3 regions of the Glutamicibacter sp. NPDC127525 genome follow, and region 2 is predicted to be linked to each of the others. Evidence: riboswitches for the same ligand, from Rfam matches in the RefSeq annotation. Region 2 holds a riboswitch; each other region holds the start of a gene.
What was found. Region 2 has a riboswitch for S-adenosylmethionine ahead of ACFVHU_RS11850 (ABC transporter ATP-binding protein). Riboswitches for the same ligand answer to the same signal wherever they lie in the genome.
Positions count from the first base shown of each region.

Region 1 (4,501 bases), on a different contig from region 2:
ATCACCGCGGCATTAATGGGTCCCAGATGCCCGTTTTCCTCGATGCGGATTTCCTTCATCGCAACTTCCTCCCCAGACATCCAAGAACGAAAGTCCAAGTTGTCTAATATGAAACTTCAGTTTTCCATTATGCTATTTTGTCTGCTGGGTCACGTCAAGATTCAGTTATCGCACAGCCCGGAAAACCAGGCAGAAATAGCCCATGCCGCAGCCCGGTAACGGGCTGCGGCATGGGCCGAAACTGCAGCAGGGCGCTCAGCTGGCGAAGCTGCGAATCTGCTGGGCAAGCACCTCTAATCCATCGCGCAGCAGCGCCGACGTCGTGGCAGCGGTACGCGAGTCCCAGCTTCACTACGAGGACGGCGCCGAACATAAGTCGATTCTTCGCGAACCCGAGGACCGTTGCGGCAATGACGAGGCATCGGCACCGCAGGCTGCAACCGCAACGAGCCCGATGGGGTGCGAGCGATTCGATTCCCCCGCCTGCTCTGCGCCAAGCGCTGGACACTGTCCCGTTCGGGACCATGACTGCGGCACCCCGGGCTTCGATGACAGCGCAGAAACTTGGGTCAAGGCTCTCGCAGCGTACGCGCGCCGATCTGCTCTCGGCGGTCACTTCCTACCTTCGCCATTGCGGCCATTGGGAAGATGCCTCTGGGGAATTGGGCATCCACCGAAATTCCTTGCGCCACTGTATCACCGTGGCACAGGAAGTGCTTGGCGCTGGATGTTTTGACTACATTTCAGGCTATTTTGCCCAAATCAGGAGGCTAGGCCTCGCCGGAGCGCTTCTTGCTGGCTTTCACCAGCGCGCGGTCGACCTCGTGAATGCCCAGGCAGAAGCCTGCGGACATGACCAGCGATTTGATAGTCAGTTCGGAAAGGTCATCAGCTACGTACACCAGCTGGATCGGTCCGGCCAGGACCAGCAGGACACCTGTCCACAGCACATACGCCCACGAGGTGCGCGCCTGCGCCATCAGCGGGAAGCGTGCACGTCGGCGAATCGTTCGCACGCCAATGGTGACAATGACGACGGCCAGAATCGCTGCGCCAATGAAGAAGAAATTGCGTTGGGTGCGGATCCAGGTCAAGGTGGTGCCAATAAGAACGCCGAAAAGTATCGAAGCCCACCAGCTGATACTGCGCAGTTGATCTTGCGCAGCGGTTGGTTCGCCTGTCCTCACGCCTCTCCCATCACTCATCGTTCCGAGCGCCCCGAAACAACGCATCGTTCCTAGAATACGCGGTTCATCTCCCCGCAGACGAACGCGCAGCCGCACCGCTCATGCCGTGCCCTGGCAGCAGGCGCATGGGCTTGGCGTCATGAGAGGATCAGCGTCCAGGTAACCACAGCTACCTCATCAGAATCGTTTTCCCAGCTATGCGGTTCACGCCCGGGGAAGGTTATCGTATCGCCTGCTTCGAGTTCTACGCGCTGATCTGGCAATACCAGGATGAATTTTCCCGCGATCACGTGCAGCACTTCCAGCTCGCAATCCACCGAATACAGTTCTGCTTCACCGGTGCCCTTGGGCGCAATCTCAGCGCGAATCATCTGCACCCGCTTCTCGCTGCGTGGCGTAACCAGCTGCTCCGTGATGCCGTCGCCGCCCAGGGAAACACGGGGAGCCTGCTCCAGGCGGACCAGTTTCGTTTCTGGAACCTCGAAGAGGGTACCTACTTCCATGCCCAGCACTTCGCACAACCGCAAAAGGGTCGAAACCGAAGGGCTGGTCAGGTCGCGCTCGACACGTGAGAGGAAACCTTTGGTCAGTCCGGATAGCTCGGCGACCTGGTCAATGGTCATGCGCTGGGTCTGGCGCACCCCGCGCAGCCTCGCACCGATGTTGATCGCAGCACCGGTTGGTTCAACTGGCAAGGTTTTCATCGTTTGGCTCCATCGACGTTTTTTGCAGCAACTACAACCGCAACCACTTTGGCTTCAAGGCCTGCGGGGCAAGTTTACCAATGGTAAACACACGGCGCCCCTACCGCGGACCCACCACGGTCACTAGACTCTGTCCATGGACAGCACCAAGGACAAGCTCTGCGGGTACCTGAACGACGCACGCGAGAATGCGATCTTCAAGGCAGAAGGCCTCGCCGAGCACCTGGCCCGCACCCCGCTCACCCCTACGGGCACCCATATTCTGGGTGTACTGCACCATTTGGCGATCAATGAATACGAATATTTCGGCACCTGCCTCAAGCGCAAGGCCAATGACCGCTACGTTCGCGAGTTCATAGCTCCGCATGATCCCGACGCGGATTTCCTTCCGCCAGCAGACATGCGCGCGCAACAGCTGATCGGCCTCTATCGGAAAGCCATCGCCTTCGCCGATGAGGCCATCAGCACCCTGCCCCTGGACAGCCCCGTAGAGGTACCGTGGTGGGGGCCAGCCGGGAATACCACCTTGGATCACCTGCTCATCCATGCGCTCGCCGAGACCTCCCGCCATGCAGGGCATTTGGACATTATTCGCGAGCAGCTCGATGGCCGTGCTGGCTGGACCGCGCAACTGGATTTGCTGCCCGATTACACCGCTGGGCAATGGGCGGAACAACGCGAGAAGCTGCAGCAACTGGCCGATGCCTTTGCCCCGGGCAGCTGACCCGCAGTCATATTACGCATTCTGACTTCACCGGGCCCTGCCGCCGGCGGTACCATCGGAAATGTTGCTTCACGAGACGCGGCGCCAAGCTCCGACTGGCCGCGCACCAACCCCAAGTTCATGGGTGGTTCGGATGAGGAAGCGGTCCGCGCATCAACAGGTGCACGGGCAAGAGCTCGCAAGAGAGTTGACGTCCCATGGCATATCCGATTCTGCCCGTCATCGACCGCCAGACCGGCCAAGTGCAGTTCAAGGCCGAAGGCCGCTGGCGCACCCGCTACGTTGCAGATCCGCTCAGGCTCGAACAGCTCATTGCCCGTTGCGCCCGCAGGCCGACCTTCGATCCGGCCACATCTGAATTGCTGCTGGTGGTGCCAGTCGCCGGAGATCCTGCGGGCAAGCGATTTGCTTTTAGTCTTGCCAAATTCCCAAGTGCAGGAGCCCTGACTAAACTGGGTAGTTGATCCGATCCACGGGTTTCATTGGGAAACTCCATGTTCCAGGAGAGTCATCTTCGCGATGCCACAGCACTCAGCAACCGAACCTACCAAAGCGCAGATCCAGCGATGGCGCAAGTATCTCGCTGATGAAGTCGCAGAAGGCTCCATCTACCGGGCCCTCGCGGAAAAGAAAACCGGGCAGGAACGGCAAATCCTGCTGGGCCTGGCAGAGGCGGAAGCACGCCACGAATCCCACTGGCGCGTCCTGCTCGGCGAACATGTCAAGGAAGTCCGCCCGTCGCTGCGCCGCACCATGCTGCGTTTCCTGGCATTGCATTTCGGTTCGGTCTTCGTCCTGGCCATGGCCCAGCGCTCCGAGAGCAGTTCGCCCTACCGCGATGACAAGGACGCCACCGCGCAGATGGCGGCCGACGAACAGGTCCACGAAGAAGTCGTTCGCGCGCTTGCTACAGCAGGCCGTGCGCGCCTTTCGGGCAACTTCCGTGCTGCGGTCTTCGGCGCCAACGACGGGCTGGTTTCCAATCTCGCTTTGATCATGGGCATCGGTGCGACCGGTGTTTCAGCGACCTTCGTGCTGTTCTCCGGCATTGCCGGCTTGCTGGCCGGTGCACTGTCCATGGCAGCTGGCGAATACGTTTCGGTGCGTTCCCAGCGCGAGCTGCTGACAGCTTCACGCCCAACCCAGGTCACGCTGACAGCGGCCCCGAACCTTGATCTGGACGCCAACGAGCTGCTGCTAATCTATAAGGCCCGCGGCATGAGCGATGAAGATGCCGAGCACCGGGCCGCCGAACGCATGGGCCTGTTCACCTGCGATTGCAACCCCGACTTCTCGCTGAACCCAGAGGGTCGCGGCGAAGAACTTGAGAAGGAGCACCAGGAGCTGGGTTCGGCCACCGGTGCGGCGGCCACCTCGTTCTTCCTCTTTGCTTCCGGTGCTGTGGTGCCGATCCTGCCGTATATCCTTGGCCTGTCCGGCATGACCGCGATCATCGTCTCGGTAGTCCTGGTGGGCGTGGCCCTGATGATCACCGGAGGGATCGTGGGACTGCTTTCCGGGGCCTCCCCGCTCAAGCGCGGCCTGCGCCAGCTAGCCATCGGCTGGGGCGCAGCGGCCATCACCTACTGCTTGGGCCTGATCTTCGACGTCAGCATCGGATAGCAGCCTGCTGCGAATCGAATGCCGGTACAGCTTTGGCTGTACCGGCATTTTCCATGCCGTGCTCTAGCTGTTCTCCGGCCGCCGGGTACGCCGGCGCAGGGTTTGCATGCTCTGGATGAACTCCATCGCTTCTTCGGCGGTTTCCACCAGAGCAATCTTCTGTTCCATGACACGGTCCTTGGCCAGGGCCTGAAGCAGCGGCCAAGCAGGCAGATCCCTCGTCCAATAGTCCTTGCCGATCAGCACCATCGGCACCACGCGAG
Region 1 is NZ_JBHXVN010000006.1:52,047-56,547, reverse strand. Features, by position in the region: gene speB (agmatinase) at 1-59, opposite strand, end outside; gene ACFVHU_RS14450 (hypothetical protein) at 771-1,187, opposite strand; gene ACFVHU_RS14445 (helix-turn-helix domain-containing protein) at 1,325-1,891, opposite strand; gene ACFVHU_RS14440 (DinB family protein) at 2,028-2,615, shown strand; SAM riboswitch class IV at 2,683-2,796, shown strand; gene ACFVHU_RS14435 (hypothetical protein) at 2,813-3,079, shown strand; gene ACFVHU_RS14430 (VIT1/CCC1 transporter family protein) at 3,135-4,238, shown strand; gene ACFVHU_RS14425 (LOG family protein) at 4,302-4,501, opposite strand, start outside.
Region 1: it holds a riboswitch for S-adenosylmethionine, as region 2 does, so the genes downstream of both, ACFVHU_RS14435 (hypothetical protein) here and ACFVHU_RS11850 (ABC transporter ATP-binding protein) in region 2, are expected to answer to the same signal.

Region 2 (4,501 bases):
TCGTCGTGCTCCATCTGGTCTTCCTGGCCCATATTGCGGGCCGCCGATGGCAGGTAGCCGGTGACGACATTCCAGCCCACGCGGCCGTTGGTCAGGTGGTCCAGGGTGGCCAAGCGGCGGGCGAAAGCGTACGGGTGCTCATAGGCGGTACCTGCGGTGACGCCGAAGCCGAGGTTCTCGGTCACAGCGGCCATGGCGGAAACCAGCATCATCGGGTCGTTGACCGGCGCCTGCGCGCCGGAGCCCAGCGGGGTCACGTTGGTGCCCTTGTACACGTCGTAGGTGCCCAGCACGTCGGCAAGGAACAGCCCGTCGAACTTCCCCTTTTCCAGCACCTTGGCCAGGTGGGTCCAGTAGCCCAGGGTCTTGTAGGTCGAGGCCTTGTCCTGCGGATGGCGCCACAGGCCCGGCGACTGGTGCACCACGCAGTTCATGTCGAATGCGTTGAATAGGATCTCGCGCTTGTTCTCGCTCATGGCTTTGCCCCCATAGGTTGGTAATCGTGGAAAGTTGCTGGTGTGCGTCGCAGGCCCTCAGGCCCGCTGGGTCGAATCCTCGCCGGTGACGGACAGCCGTTGCGGCTGGACCCCATTGATCTCGTAGTCCCCGACGATGCGCGCCTTGTAGATCGCCGGGTTATGCGTGGCGATGGTGCGCGCATTGCGCCAGTGCCGGTCCAGGTTGCAGCCGCTTCTGGTGGAAGAGGCGCCCAGTGCGTCGAAGAGCTTGCTGGTCACGCCGATGGCCAGTGGCTGCACCACGGTTTGCGCGCGGTTGGCGGCCAGCTCGCATACTGCGTAGCGTTCCTCGTCGTTCAGTCCCGGATCGCCCAAGGCGGCTTCAACTTCAAGGACTGCGCCGATCACCACGGAGTCGGCAGCGAAGGACTCCGCGGAAACTTCGCCCACCAGCTGGAGGACCTGGGGTTCCTGGTATACCGGCACCCCGGTTCCAGTGGTGAAGATGCGGGTGCGCGCCTGCACCGCGTGACGCAGGTCGTTCAGTGCGGCGCGGGCGATGCCCGCCTGCACGGCCATGAGCACCAGCTGGAAGATCGCCGCTTCGGAGTCATTGGTCTGCTGCGGCATGAAGCAATCCACCGGGACCTGGTGGAATTCGGTGGTGCCGGTTCCGGTGAGGCCCTGGCCGAACCCATCCCAGTCGTCGAGGATCTTGACGCCGCTGCGCTGGGTGGAGACCACGGCGATCTGGCGGCCGGCGAGCTCCGGGTGGGCCACCGCAACGGTGGTCCAGTCGGCAAAAATGGTGCCGGTGCAGTAGTACTTTTCACCGTCGATCACCCAGCGTCCATCCAAGACGCTGGCCTTGGTGTTCAAGGTGCCCAGGGCGTTGCCACCGCGTTCGGTGTAGGCGTTGCCGATAATCTGCCCGGCAGCGATGCGAGCGACCCACTTCTTGCGCAGTTCTTCGTCGTCCAGCACCAAGACATTCTCAACGAATGCGATATGCGCGCGCCACAGCTGGCCTACGTGGGAGTCCGCCTCGGAAAGCTCGATGAGCAAGCGGAAGACATCCACCAGCCGTGCACCATAGCCCCCGTCGGCAACGGAAAGGCGCAACGCACCGAAGCGCTCGCGATTCAGCAGGCCTACCTGCTCGAAAGGAAGCACGCGGTTCAAGTCGCGGTCCTTGGCGGTTGCGGCGATCTGCGCAAAAACGGGACGGAAGATTTCGGCCAGCCGGTCGTATTGCTCATCCGCACTTGGTCCGGGGGTGATTTTCAGCAATTGCCTAGTCGGCAACTGTTCTTCAAACTTGTCCAGGTCCATTGCGGTGGCCTGCGAAGGGTCACTGAGCTGGTTGAAGTCCAGTCCGAGGGCATTGTGCGATTCACCAATAGGCATCAGGGTTCTCAATTCTTTCCATCGGTCCTGGCGGTAGCACCGTCCCGCTATTGGGGTGGTTGCTGCGGCGTCGTGGAGCCAGATCTCTCAGCCGCTCTGGATGGGTCGTAATTCATTTGTAACGGTAATAAACCGGTGATTCCAACCCGCGAAGTCACATTTCGTCCCAGTGCCGGCAGTGCCCATCTTCAAATTTCACAGCCTATTCCGTGTCCTGCCGAAGATGAGTTGCAAAGTTTTGCTTAATGTCGAGCAAACCGGCCTGCAATAAAATAAATAACGAAATTTCTGGGCAATGTGACGTAGTTGTCGAAGATTTTTTCATATTACGCGAGATTTGCGTTCAAATCGTTCGACTCGTTGTAATGGACACGTAACCATCCCGAGCGGCCTAGAGATCTGGCTCGTTGACGCCGCAGCAACCACCTTTGGAGTTTTGCTCTGCAGGCCGGTGCTACCGCCAGGACCGATGGAGATGAACATGACTCTTTCCTTTGCAGCGCCCGAGGCAGCTCCCGTTGTCTCAGCTTCAAGCGCCCTGGACGTGCAGTTCAGCAACGTGTCGCGGACCTTCACCACCAAGATGGAAAGCCGCACCGTCCTGGCCGATATCAACCTGCAAATTCCGGCAGGTCAAGTCGTGGCCATTCTTGGAGCCAGCGGTTGCGGAAAATCCACGCTGCTGCGTTCAGTATCGGGCTTGGACCACCCCACCACCGGCACCATCCGCACCGGCACCCGCGAGGTCACCGGCATCAACGAGTTATGCGCCGTTGCTTTCCAGGAGCCCCGGCTGCTGCCATGGCGCTCGGTTCGCCAGAACATTGCACTGGGCCTGGCACCGGAAACCGATAAGCGCTCCGGCAACGCGCTGATCGAGGAGTTGATCGAGCTGACCGGTCTGAGCCATGCAGCCAGCTTGCGCCCACGCGAGATCTCCGGAGGCATGGCGCAGCGGGTTTCGCTGGCTCGCGCGCTGGCTCGGCGCCCGGGTGTATTGCTTCTTGATGAACCCTTTGGCGCCCTCGATGCGCTGACACGCTTGAAGATGCAGGATCTGCTGCTCTCGATTCACGCATCGTTCCCCACCACCGTTCTCATGGTGACCCATGATGTGGACGAGGCGTTGACTCTGGCTGACCGCGTGATTGTTCTGGGGCGAGGCGCTGGGCATAGTGCAGCGGGCGTCATCGAAGATCTGTCCATCTCAGCTGGGCATCCACGCCGGCATACCGATGAAAAGTTCGTTGCAGATCGCCTGCACCTATTGCGCCTGCTCGGCGTCGACCCAACCAACCATTAGTCCCGGCCACGCCGTGGGTCCCGAACCATTCGTCCCCTTTGCCTTTTCACCTACACCGCTTGCACGCACAATTCTAGGATTCTCCATGCTTTTGAACCGTCTCACCCGCCGCACTGCATTGTCCGCCGCCGCCTTGATCGTTGGCGCAGTTGCCCTGACCGGCTGTGCTGGCGAAAACGCTACAGCCTCCTCGGATGGTCAGACCCTGTCCATCGACTTTGCCACTTACAACCCGCTGAGCCTGGTACTCAAGGAAAAGGGATGGTTGGAAGCAGCCGCCAAGGAGCAGGGCGTAAATGTCGAATGGATCCAGTCCGCAGGTTCCAACAAGGCCAATGAAGCTCTTCGCGCCGACGCAATCGATGTTGGTTCCACAGCCGGTTCCGCTGCGCTCCTGAACCGTTCGAACGGTGCACCCATCAAGACCATCGCACTGTATTCGCAGCCGGAATGGGCGGCCCTGGTAGTGGATAGGGACTCGAAAATCGAGTCCGTTGAAGATCTGGCGGGCAAGACCGTGGCCGCTACGAAGGGCACCGATCCATACTTCTTCCTGCTGCAGGCGCTGGAATCCGCGGGCTTGAGTGAAGCTGACATCAAGCTGCAGAACCTCCAGCATGCCGATGGACGTACCGCCCTGGCCAACGGCTCGGTTGATGCCTGGAGCGGTTTGGATCCGATCATGGCCGCTGCCGAAAAAGACGGCGCGCAACTGGTTTACCGGAACTTGGATTTCAACACCTACGGTGCGCTGAACGCTCGCGAAGACTTCATCGAGCAGAGCCCCGAACTCGCCCAGCTCGTTGTCGATGCCTACGAAAAGGCTCGTGGCTGGGCAGCTGACAATCCCGAGGAAACCGCAGAAATCCTGGCCGACGTAGCAGGGCTCGAACCAGGAGTTGCTGCCACCGTGATTGAGGAACGCTCCAATCTGGACGTTCCGGCAGTTCCCGACGCCAAATTCACTGGAGTCCTGAGCAAGATTGCTCCCACGCTGGTCGCTAGCGGCGATGTCTCGGAGCAGGAATCCGTTGATGAAGCTCTGGAGAGCCTCATCGATGACCAGTTTGCCGTCAAGACAGACGCAACAAAGATCTCCGGAGAGTAACCAGCCATGAGCCCCACTAACGTGGCTGGAACCCGCGGAAGCCAAACACCTGCCAAGCAGAAGGCCAGCATGGCCGCAACGATCCTGCGTGCCCCGAAATGGCTGCTTGCGCTGGTCTTGCCGCTGACCACCCTGGCTGTGTGGCAATTTGTCACCGTTACCGGAATCGTTGCTCCGTGGACACTGCCAACTCCGGGTTCAGTGGTTTCTGCTGCCATTGAGCTC
Region 2 is NZ_JBHXVN010000004.1:321,133-325,633, forward strand. Features, by position in the region: gene ACFVHU_RS11840 (LLM class flavin-dependent oxidoreductase) at 1-476, opposite strand, end outside; gene ACFVHU_RS11845 (acyl-CoA dehydrogenase) at 534-1,865, opposite strand; SAM riboswitch class I at 1,881-1,972, opposite strand; SAM riboswitch class I at 2,240-2,341, shown strand; gene ACFVHU_RS11850 (ABC transporter ATP-binding protein) at 2,347-3,168, shown strand; gene ACFVHU_RS11855 (aliphatic sulfonate ABC transporter substrate-binding protein) at 3,254-4,276, shown strand; gene ACFVHU_RS11860 (ABC transporter permease) at 4,346-4,501, shown strand, end outside.

Region 3 (4,501 bases), on a different contig from region 2:
CACCGTTGCCGCGGCAGCGAAGGCCGCCGCGGAGACCTCGCCGATCACCTGCAGCAGCTGCGGGTCTTCGGCCGCCAGATTGGCCGCGGCATGGCTGAAGGTCCGCTTGCGCGCCTTCAGCTCGGCGGCGAAGTCGCGCTCGGCTGCTTTGGCGGAGCCGGCCAGAACAGCGAGCAGCACCTGCTGGTAGAAAGCTGTCTGGTACTTGAAACGCGTATCGAAGTCGATGAGGTCTTCTTCGGCGACAATCGCATCGGTGAAGGTGGAGGTGCCGGTACCCGTGGTGCGCTGGCCGAAGCCATCCCAGTCATCGGCCAGCTCGACGCCGGGCTGGTGGCGGTTGACTGCGGCGATCACGCGCTTTCCGGTGTCGGTGCGCTCTGCGTAGGTATCGAGCCAGTCGGCGAAGATCGAGCCGGTGGAGTAGTACTTGGTGCCGTTGAGCTTGAATCTTCCCTCGCCGTCCGGGGTGACCTTGGTGATCACGTCCCCGACCTTGACGGTGCCGACCTCGGTCCAGGAGTTGCCCACCAATTCTCCCGCCACGAAGCGGGCCAGCCACTTGTCGCGCCCCGGACCGGGGGCCGCAACCAGACGGTCCTCGACGAAGGCGAAGTGCGCGCGCAGCGCTTGGGCAATATTGGAATCCGCCGCCGCGAGATCCACGAAGAGCTCGAAGAGTTCGGGCAGCGTAGCGCCGGCACCCCCGTGCGATTCCGGGACCCGAACCGCGCCAAAGCCAGCAGCGGCCAGGTCCGCGACCTGCTGGTAGGGCAATTCGCCGGTGCGGTCGCGTTCAGCTGCACCCTGCGCAATGCGCGCGAAGAGCGGTGCGAAGCGGTTTTTGAGGCCTGCGAGTCGATTGCCAGTTGCAAGTACAGTCATCGTTCAGTCCAATCCGGGAGAAGTTTTCTTAGGTGTACAGCGAGAGCGGCTGGGACTCTCCGCGCAGGAAGTAGGCGCCGACCTCGATCTTCTTGTAGTCCACTGGGTCGTGCAGCGAATGGGTGCGCACATTGCGCCAGTACAGGTCCAGACCCACCGAGTTCGCAGTCGAAGATGAACCGGTCACCTCGAAGATCCGGTTCGCCACCTCCACTCCCACCTCAGTGGAGACCACCTTGGCTTCAGCAATTTCCACGGCCAACGCCGCTCGTTCGGGCTGGGTGACTTCCCCGGCCTTCGAGAGCAGGGCATCGAATTTCCGGCCCAGCTTCTCGGTCAGCGCCGCCACTGCTGCGGTGCGGGCTTTGAGCTCTCCGACGGTGCGCTGGAAGATCGGGTCCTGCGAGTAGGTCTCTGCCTGCGAGAACAGCCAGGCGTTCTTGCGGCCCAGCAAGATCTGCTTGCCGCGCTCCAGTGCTCCCTGGGCGATGCCCAGGTAGAAGTTGGCGAAGGCCAACTGGATACCGGGGGTAAGCAGGGTGGAGACCGGTTCATCGGTGACGAATCCCAGCAAGTCCCCTGCTTCGAGCCGCACGTTGTGGAACTTCAAGGAATTCGACGCGCTCAGCCGCTGTCCCAGGTAGTCCCAGTCGTCAACGATTTCCAAGCCATCGATATCGCGTGGCAGAACCAACGCGAGAATCTGCCCGTCGTATTCTCCGCCCTGGACCAGCGCGTTGATGACGATGACCTCGCCAACACCGGAACCCGTGGAGAATCGCTTGGCTCCATTCAGTCGGTAGCCGTCCCCTTCGGCGCTCAGCGTCAAATCCGGATCAACTGGATTCACCGAATCGCCCCAGAGCCAGCCACCTTCCACGGTGCGCTGCCACCATGCCCCTTGCGCTTCTGCTGGGGCGTAGAACGCAATGCCGGACTGGTTGATGTAGTGGTAAGCCAGCAACTGCGAGATGGAGCCATCAGCTGCGGCCAGTATGCGGACCGCTTCGAAAGCCGTTTCCCAATGGGCTCCGGCTCCGCCGAATTCTGCAGGCACCAAGAGATTGAGCAACCCGGCTTCGCGCAGCAGCTGCACTTCGGCGAAAGGCTGGGCGTTCTTTCGGTCGCGTTCGAGCGCGTCAGCCGCCAGCTTGTCAGCTACTTGCTGGGCGACGTCGCGCCAATGAGCCAGTTCAGCTTCATCAGCAGTGCCGGTGTAGGGCACGCGCGGCAATTGGGTATCCAGTACAGTCATCTTCGTTCTCCTCTTGGGCTATGGATTCCGAAGGATGCAGAAAATCTGCGGATCCATCGAACCTGGCGTTAGCACTACCTGCGGAGTGCAGGCTTGCTGCGGCGTCTCGGAGCCAGGTCTCTCAGCCGCTCTGGATGGGTTGTGCTCCGAGTCAAGCATTGCTGGCAGGTCCTCGGGAAGGGCGCTGTCATGCGGAGGAACAGCAGGACAAAATACGTCATCTTCGCGCCTTCGCCCTGCCGGAAAACGGGCGGATAAGACGTCATATGACCTTCGCATGACGCAATTGGCATGCCGGAACTGGATCTCAAGAGCGTTCCCGCAGGCATCGATTGGGAACACAGCGTGGATCAGGGCACTTCCATGCGACCGCATAGAATGGCCATTCAAGATCAATCGGCAGAAGAGGCGGCAAGTGGATCCAGCAGGCGTGATTGCCTTCATGTTCGGGTTGCTGAGCATAACGCTGGTCGCAGCGTTCCTCGCCCCGATGGCACGGGACCGGAAGCTCGCTCGCAATGCGGCGATCGGCATCAAGACGCGCCACACCTTGGCCAGCGATGACGCCTGGTTCGCCGGGCATCAGCAGGCTGCGCCCCTGCTTGCCGCGGCTTCCTGGGCCGGTTGGGCGGCATTGGCCAGCGCAGCAGTTCTCTGCCTGCTGGGCCAATTCGGTTTCGCCTTCGCCGCGACCGGAACCGGCTACCTGGCCGCCATCGCGTTGCTGGTGATCTCGACTGCCACAGCGAATAAGGCCGCGCGGAGCTTCCCGGCGGCAGGCCTAGGCTAATCCAGTACTGCTTAAAGCAACGGATCGCGCCATCTGCTGATGGCGCGATCCGTTGCTTTCTTGGAAGGCGTGCTGCTAAAGCAGTACGGCTCCCAGGACCAGTACAGTCAGGAACCCCGCGGTGCCCTGGATGGCGGTAGCCACGCTCAGGGTCTTGTAGGCGGTGATCACCGGAATCCGGCTGAGCTGCGAGACGACCCAGAAGTAGGAGTCGTTGGCGTGCGAGACAACCATCGCACCGGCGCCTACTGCCAATACGGATAGCACCATGCCCAGCTCCGAACCCAAGCCCAGGGAGCCGAGCATCGGAGCGACCAGCGCGGAAGTGGTCACCATTGAGACGGTGGACGAGCCCTGGGCGGACTTCAGTGCAGCGGCGATCAGGAATGGCACAGCCAGGCCCAAGCCCAGTCCGCTGAGTGAATCCGAAAGAATCGTGGTCAGATCCGACGCGGCCAGGACCGCGCCGAAGCCGGCGCCGGCACCGGTGATCAGCAAGATCGGAGCAGCGGTGCGTACAGCTTCGTTCATCTGCTCATTGAAGACCGCCAGCTTGCTGCCACCGCTCAAAAGAAAAGTCGCGGAGATCAAGCCGAAGATCAGCGCAATAACCGGCGTCCCCAGGAAGGAAAGGATTTCCAGGGCAGCGCCTTCGCCCATCGGGTGCGAGGGCAGCTTCGCAATGGATGCGGCACAGATCAGCACCAGCGGAACCAGGATCGGCATGAAGGCCAGCGCCGGGCTGGGCAATTTTCCGAAGCTTGCACGCAGCTGCTCATAGTCGAGTTCGGAGATGTCATTGTGGTCGTCGCTTGGCAACGGGGTCCATTGGGACTTGTTGAAGCGGCTGGCGTAGGCCAAGCCGGCAAGTGCCGAGATGGCCGCAACGGGCAATCCGACAGCGATGATCAAGCCCAGGTTATCGGCAATGCCGATGCTTTCGGCTGCGGCCAGCGGGCCCGGAGTTGGAGGCACCATGGTGTGGGTCGCGTACAGGCCGGTCATCAGGGCGATGGAAGTTGCCAGCCCAGAGACCCCGGTACGCAGGGTGATGGCTTTGCGCAGCGAGTTGAGCACCACGTATCCCGAGTCGCAGAAGACCGGAATGGAAACGATGTAGCCGATAATCGATAGCGTCAGGTTGGGGAACCGGGTACCGAGGACCTTGATCAGCGCATCTGCCATGGAGATCGCGGCGCCGGATTTCTCCAGGATGACACCGATCATTGTTCCGAACAGGATCACCAGTCCGATATTTCCCATGGTGCTGCCGAAAGCCGTGGTGACCGTCGAAGCCACGTCGGCCAGCGGAATCCGGTAGGCGAAGGCCGCCAGGATAGCGGCGCCAACGAGGGCGAGAAATGGGCTGATCTTCAGGCGTCCTGTGACCATCACGATGGCCACAACAAGGATCAGCAGAACAAGCAGTTCGTACACGGCGGGTTGGCTCCTTTGCCAATATCGGTAGTTCTCTGCGTCCAGCCCGCAATGGCTCAACGGGTGGACCAGCCCTGTCGGCAAAGCCGCTCAAGGCTTTGCCCGTTGGGCTAGATGCCACCGTGCCACCCCGG
Region 3 is NZ_JBHXVN010000005.1:307,782-312,282, reverse strand. Features, by position in the region: gene ACFVHU_RS13825 (acyl-CoA dehydrogenase family protein) at 1-885, opposite strand, end outside; gene ACFVHU_RS13820 (acyl-CoA dehydrogenase family protein) at 914-2,140, opposite strand; SAM riboswitch class I at 2,191-2,281, opposite strand; gene ACFVHU_RS13815 (SdpI family protein) at 2,556-2,930, shown strand; gene ACFVHU_RS13810 (GntP family permease) at 3,006-4,367, opposite strand.
Region 3: it holds a riboswitch for S-adenosylmethionine, as region 2 does, so the genes downstream of both, ACFVHU_RS13820 (acyl-CoA dehydrogenase family protein) here and ACFVHU_RS11850 (ABC transporter ATP-binding protein) in region 2, are expected to answer to the same signal.